3 regions of the Streptomyces sp. NPDC029674 genome follow, and region 3 is predicted to be linked to each of the others. Evidence: riboswitches for the same ligand, from Rfam matches in the RefSeq annotation. Region 3 holds a riboswitch; each other region holds the start of a gene.
What was found. A riboswitch is a leader RNA that binds a small molecule or an ion and turns the genes downstream of it on or off. The one in region 3 is predicted to bind thiamine pyrophosphate.
Positions count from the first base shown of each region.

Region 1: another riboswitch for thiamine pyrophosphate. It lies ahead of thiC (phosphomethylpyrimidine synthase ThiC); the one in region 3 lies ahead of ACI2L3_RS25480 (thiamine ABC transporter substrate binding subunit).
Region 2: another riboswitch for thiamine pyrophosphate. It lies ahead of thiO (glycine oxidase ThiO); the one in region 3 lies ahead of ACI2L3_RS25480 (thiamine ABC transporter substrate binding subunit).

Region 1 is NZ_JBJDPY010000012.1:117,824-120,016, reverse strand. It holds gene thiC (phosphomethylpyrimidine synthase ThiC) at 1-1,149, opposite strand, end outside; TPP riboswitch at 1,142-1,297, opposite strand; gene ACI2L3_RS27140 (YibE/F family protein) at 1,369-2,193, shown strand, end outside.
Region 2 is NZ_JBJDPY010000007.1:311,423-313,615, reverse strand. It holds gene thiO (glycine oxidase ThiO) at 1-968, opposite strand, end outside; TPP riboswitch at 966-1,079, opposite strand; gene ACI2L3_RS19425 (NAD(P)/FAD-dependent oxidoreductase) at 1,282-2,193, shown strand, end outside.
Region 3 is NZ_JBJDPY010000011.1:61,343-63,535, reverse strand. It holds gene rlmN (23S rRNA (adenine(2503)-C(2))-methyltransferase RlmN) at 1-922, shown strand, start outside; TPP riboswitch at 977-1,093, shown strand; gene ACI2L3_RS25480 (thiamine ABC transporter substrate binding subunit) at 1,194-2,193, shown strand, end outside.

The DNA.
Region 1 (2,193 bases), on a different contig from region 3:
GGTCCGCAACTCGGCGAACTGCGCCTCGTCATTGGCGTCCGCGATCGAACCGGGCCGCAGGCCGTCGCCGAGCGAGTACGTCACGTCGTACGCCGCGAGGATCTCGCAGAGCTCCTCGAAGTGCTCGTAGAGGAAGCTCTCCTTGTGGTGCGCGAGGCACCAGGCGGCCATGATCGAACCGCCGCGCGAGACGATGCCGGTCTTGCGGCGTGCGGTGAGCGGAACGTACGGAAGCCGCACGCCGGCGTGCACCGTCATGTAGTCCACGCCCTGCTCGGCCTGCTCGATGACCGTGTCCTTGTAGATCTCCCAGGACAGCTCCTCGGCCTTGCCGTCGACCTTCTCCAGGGCCTGGTAGAGCGGCACGGTGCCGATCGGCACGGGGGAGTTGCGCAGGACCCACTCGCGGGTCGTGTGGATGTTGCGGCCGGTGGAGAGGTCCATGACCGTGTCGGCGCCCCACTGGGTCGCCCAGGTCATCTTGTCCACCTCCTCCTCGATGGAGGAAGTGACCGCGGAGTTGCCGATGTTGGCGTTCACCTTCACCAGGAACTTCTTGCCGATGATCATCGGCTCGATCTCCGGGTGGTTCACGTTGGCGGGGATCACCGCGCGGCCCGCGGCGACCTCTTCCCGCACGATCTCGGGATCCATGTTCTCGCGGATCCCGATGAACTCCATCTCGGGCGTGATCTCGCCGCGCCGGGCGTACGCGAGCTGCGTCACCGCCTGGCCCTGGCGGCCGCGGCGCGGCTGGCGGGGACGGCCGGGGAAGACCGCGTCGAGGTTCTTGAGCCCGCCGCGGGGCGAGGTGTGCTTGATGCCGTCGTCCTCGGGACGCGGCGGACGGCCCACGTACTCCTCGGTGTCGCCGCGGGCGATGATCCAGTTCTCCCGCAGCGGCGGCAGTCCGCGGCGGACGTCGGTCTCGGCCGACGGGTCGGTGTACGGGCCCGAAGTGTCGTACAGGGTGACGGCCTTGCCGTTGGTGAGGTGCACCTGGCGGACCGGCACGCGCAGGTCGGGGCGCGAACCCTCGACATACGCCTTGTGCCAGCCGATGGACTTCCCGGCCCCGTCAGCCGCGACTGCACTCTCAGAGTGCTCGTCGCTGCTGGAGGCAGGCGTGCGTGCGTCCGATGTGGTCATGAGACCTACTCCCTACGCCGGCATTACCCGGTAACAGGTTCGGCGGTCGACGCAGCGAATCCCGTACGTTTCGTGCACTCTTCGTGCCGTTTCGTACGGAGGTCAGCGCCCTCTCAGCCCGGTGCTCCGAGCTCCCGCGATTGCAAAGGTGGCTCCACGCTAGCGTCATGTCGGCCGCGCTGAACAGAGGGCCCCCGCCGTTCTTGCGATGATCGGTCAGTGACCACCACAGAACCGCCGCCCCCGCCGCCCCCACAGCCGCCCGCCTCCGGGCCGCCTCCGGAGGGGCATGGACATGGGTCAGGGCACGGGCCCGGAGACGGGTCCGGGCACGGAAATGGGTCCGGGCACGGACATGGGCATGGGCATTCCCACAGCCACGGTCCGGCCGCGCCCGTCTCCAAGCATCTGCGCAAGGTCATCGCCGCGGTCCTGATCCCCTTCGCCGCCGCGGTCGTCGTGGGGCTCATGGTGCTGTGGCCCGGCGGCACGCCCTCGCACGAGCGGACCGGCGTCGGTTTCGACCGACAGACCCAGTCCGCGAAGGTGACGAAGGTGCAGGAGCTGCCCTGCAAGGAGCTCAGCCCCTCCCAGCCGCCACCGACCGGCGACACCTCCACCCCCGAGGGCCAGTCCGCGCAGTCCCGCGCCACGGGAACCTGCAAGAAGGCGACGATCGAGGTGAGCAGCGGCAAGGACACGGGCCGTACCTTCACCGAGATCATCCAACCGGACTCGCCCCGCCAACTGCGCCAAGGCCAGGAGGTGGTGGTCGCCTACGAACCCAAGGCACCCGAAGGACTGCAGTACTCGGTCACCGATGTGAACCGCAAGATCCCCATGGCGCTGCTCGCCGGCATCTTCGCGCTCGCCGTCGTCGTGGTGGGACGGCTGCGCGGCGTGATGGCCCTGGTCGCGCTCGCCATCAGCTTCATGGTGCTCACGTTCTTCATCCTGCCCGCGATCCTTCAGGGCTCGAACCCGCTGGTCGTGGCGGTGATCGGGGCCAGCGCCATCATGCTGATCGCGCTCTACCTCTGCCAC
Region 2 (2,193 bases), on a different contig from region 3:
GTCAGCGGCAGCTCCGTGATGCCGGGGACGAGTTCGTGCGCGTCCCGCAGCAGTTCGTAGACGCCGCCCGCGGTCACCGTGGTGTCCCAGCCGAGCTCCTCGCTGGTCGCGCCGACGACGAGCTCGCCGTTCTCGCGCGGCACGAGGTAGACGTGGCTGCCGCGCACCACGGCCCGCACGGTGCGGCTCAGGAACGGCGCGTACGGCTTCGGCACCGTCAGCCGCAGGACCTGTCCCTTCACGGGCCGCACGGGCGGCAGGACGTCCTGCGGAACGCCCCCGAGACGCCCGCTGAGGCTGCCTCCCGCGAGCACGGTCCGGTCCGTGCCCAGCTCGGTGCCGTCCGCGAGGACGACGCCGCGCGCCCGGTCGCGTACGACGGACAGGCGCTCGGCCCACGCGCGGTGGAAGGTCACACCGGCCCGCTCGCAGGCGACCACGAGCGCCGCCGCGAGCCGCCGCGGGTCGACCTGGTGGTCGCCGTCGACCCGCAGCCCGCCGCGTACGCCCGGCGCGAGCATCGGCTCCAGGCGGCGGCACTCGCGGCCGCTCAGCCACTCGGACTCGAGCCCCGAGCGGCGCTGCAGGGCGTGCAGTTCGCGCAGGTGGGCGCGGTCGTCGGAGTCGAGCGCGACGGCGAGCGTGCCGCACGCGCGGTAGCCGAGGTCCTGCCCGCTCGCCTCGGTCAGCTCGGCGGCGAAGGCGGGGTAGCGGCGGGCGGATTCGACGTTGAGGCCGAGCAGGGTCTGCTCGCCGTAGTGCAGTTCGGTGACGGCGGCCAGCATGCCCGCGGCGACCTGCGCGGCGCCGCCGCCCGGCTCCGGGTCGACGACCGCGACCGAGAGCCCGCGCTGGGCCGCCCGCCAGGCCGTGACCAGGCCGATGACGCCGCCCCCGACGACGAGGACGTCAGAGGTGGCGGATGGTGGTGTCGTACTCGGACGCGCTGGTGGCGTACGTGGATGCATGGGCGTCCAGCCCCTCCCTTCGCCGGCATGACCCGGATCAGGTTCGTACGGTCGGAGGCCGTCCCAGCCTCCCTCTCAGCCCGGTGCGTCCGGGCTCCCGCGAGTGCTCTGCACCGGCCACCCTAGCCCGTCGCCCCGCGCGGCAGTAGGGGAGCTGTCCGGGTATGGGCGGTGACGGTGTGTCAGAGATCTCCCCGCATCCGTCTGAAGTCGCCCCGGGCCGCCGCCCTAGAGTGATCGGGTGAGCGAGCAGCAGAGGCAGAGCGGGAAACAGCGGCAGGCCGAGCGGCACGTCGTCATCGTCGGAGCCGGAATGGCCGGGGTGCAGACCGCGGTGGCCCTGCGCGAACAGGGCTTCACCGGCGCGGTCACCCTCATCGGGGCCGAGCCGCACCAGCCGTACGACAGGCCGCCGCTGTCCAAGGCGGTGCTGCTCGGCAAGGCGGAGGGCTCCGCCTTCGACATCGACTTCGAAGCGCTCGGCATCGAGCTGGTCTTGGGTCGCGAGGTCACCGGAGTGCGCCCCGCCGACCACGAGCTGGACACCGCCGAGGCCCCCCTCCCGTACGACGTCCTGGTCCTCGCGACCGGCGCCGAACCGATCCGGCTGCCCGGCACCGAGGGCGTCCCGGGCGTCCACCTGCTGCGCACCCTGGACGACGCCGAGCGGCTGCGCCCGGTCCTCGCCGCGCAGCGGGACATCGTGGTCGTCGGGGCGGGCTGGATCGGCGCGGAGTTCGCGACCGCCGCGCGCGAGGCGGGCTGTTCCGTCACCGTCGTCGAGGCCGCGTCGAGGCCGCTGGCCGGGGCGCTGCCGGAAGAGGTCGCAGCGCCCATGGCGGGCTGGTACGCGGACTCCGGAGCGGTGCTGCGCACCCACGCGCGCGTGGAGCGTGTCGAGCCGGGCGAGGTCGTCCTGTCCGACGGGACCCGGCTGCCCGCCGGCGCCGTCGTCGTCGGCATCGGGGCGCGGCCCGCGACGGCCTGGCTGGCCGGCTCCGGCATCGAGCTGGGCGGCCACCGGGAGGTCGTGGCCGACGCCGGTCTGCGCACCTCGGCCCCTGACGTGTACGCGGTCGGCGACTGCTCCTCCTTCCCTTCGGGAAGGTACGGCGAGCGGCTTCTCGTGCACCACTGGGACAACGCCTTGCAGGGCCCGCGCACGGTCGCGGCGAACATCATCGGCGAGACACCGGCGGCGTACGACCCCGTGCCGTACTTCTGG
Region 3 (2,193 bases):
GACCGACATCCCCGCCGGTGCGCGCGACAAGCTCCGCGAGGCGCTGCTGCCCGATCTGATGTCCGTGGTGCGGCACATCAGCTGTGACGACGACACGACCCGCAAGACGCTGTGGCGGCTCTTCGACGGGACGCTCGTCGAGTCGGTCCTGATGCGGTACCCGGACCGGGTCACCATGTGCATCAGTTCGCAGGCCGGGTGCGGCATGAACTGCCCGTTCTGCGCCACCGGGCAGGCCGGTCTCGACCGGAACCTGTCGACGGGCGAGATCGTGCACCAGATCGTCGACGGCATGCGCGCGCTGCGGGACGGGGAGATCCCGGGTGGGCCCGCCCGGCTCTCCAACATCGTCTTCATGGGGATGGGCGAGCCGCTCGCCAACTACAACCGCGTGACCGGTGCCATCCGGCGCCTCACCGACCCGGAGCCGGACGGCCTCGGGCTCTCGCAGCGCGGGATCACCGTGTCGACGGTCGGGCTCGTCCCGGCGATCCACCGGTTCTCCGACGAGGGCTTCAAGTGCCGCCTCGCCATCTCGCTGCACGCGCCGGACGACGAGCTGCGCGACACCCTCGTCCCGGTCAACACGCGGTGGAAGGTGCGGGAGGTGCTGGACGCGGGCTGGGAGTACGCCGCGAAGTCGGGCCGTCGCCTCTCCATCGAGTACGCGCTGATCCGCGACATCAACGACCAGGCGTGGCGAGGCGACCGGCTCGGCCGGCTGCTCAAGGGCAAGCCGGTGCACGTCAATCTCATTCCGCTGAACCCGACACCGGGCTCGAAGTGGACGGCCTCGCGGCCCGAGGACGAGAAGGCGTTCGTGGAGGCCATCGCCGCCCATGGTGTGCCGGTCACGATTCGGGACACCCGGGGTCAGGAGATCGACGGGGCGTGCGGCCAGCTCGCCGCGGCCGAGAGGTAGGCGAGGCAGGCCGAGGGGTACTCTGGCGGGCGTACGCCTCGTACATACATCTGCATATTCCGACAGGGGAGCGCCACAGCGCTGAGAGTGCGGCACCTTGGACAGGTGGGCCGCAGACCCTCTGAACCTCGCCCAGGTCATTCTGGGTAGGAAGTTCGGGCATCACTCAAGCTGTAGCGCCCTGCCCGCGTGCCACCGGCCCCGTGCCGTCGGCCCGCGGGCGGGGCCGCGTCTTCTCCTGGTCACCCAGGAGGAAGTTCCAGTGAGCACCATCGGCACCACCAAGAAGGTCTCGTTCACCGCGCTCGCGGTGGGCGTCGGGCTCGTCGCGGTCTCCGCGTGCGGCGGCTCCGGCAGCGGTTCCGGCGCGTCCGACTCCAAGAGCGTGACGCTCGTCAGCCACGACTCCTTCAACGTCTCCAAGGACGTACTGAAGGACTTCGAGAAGCGGTCCGGCTACCGGGTCAAGGTCCTCAAGGACGGTGACGCGGGCGCCGCCGTGAACAAGGCGATCCTCTCCAAGGACAACCCGCAGGGCGACGTCTTCTTCGGCGTCGACAACACCCTCCTGTCGCGGGCGCTCGACCACGGGCTCTTCCAGTCGTACGAGGTCAAGGGCGCGGAGAAGATCAAGCCGGAGTTCCGGGCCGACCAGGGCAAGCACCGGGTCACGCCCGTCGACAGCGGCGACATCTGCGTGAACTACGACAAGAAGTACTTCGCCGACAAGAAGCTGGCGCCGCCGAAGTCCTTCGACGACCTGGCCAAGCCCGCGTACAAGAACCTGCTCGTCACCGAGAACGCCTCGACCTCCTCTCCCGGGCTCGGCTTCCTGCTCGGCACCGCCGCGAAGTACGGCGACGACGGCTGGGAGAGCTACTGGAAGAAGCTCAAGGCCAACGGCGTGAAGGTCGTCGACGGCTGGGAGCAGGCCTACAACGAGGAGTTCTCCGGGTCCGCCGGCGGCAAGAAGGCCAAGGGCGACCGGCCGCTCGTCGTCTCCTACGCCTCCTCGCCGCCCGTAGAGGTGCTCTACGGAGAGCCGCAGCCGAAGCAGGCGCCGACCGGCGTCGCGACCGGCACCTGCTTCCGCCAGGTCGAGTACGCGGGCCTGCTGAGCGGCGCGAAGAACGAGAAGGGCGGCAAGGCGCTCCTCGACTTCCTCGCGGGCAAGGAGTTCCAGGAGGACATGCCGCTGAACATGTTCGTGAACCCGGTGCGTGAGGGCACCAAGCTGCCGAAGCTGTTCACCGAGCACGGCGTGACGGTCG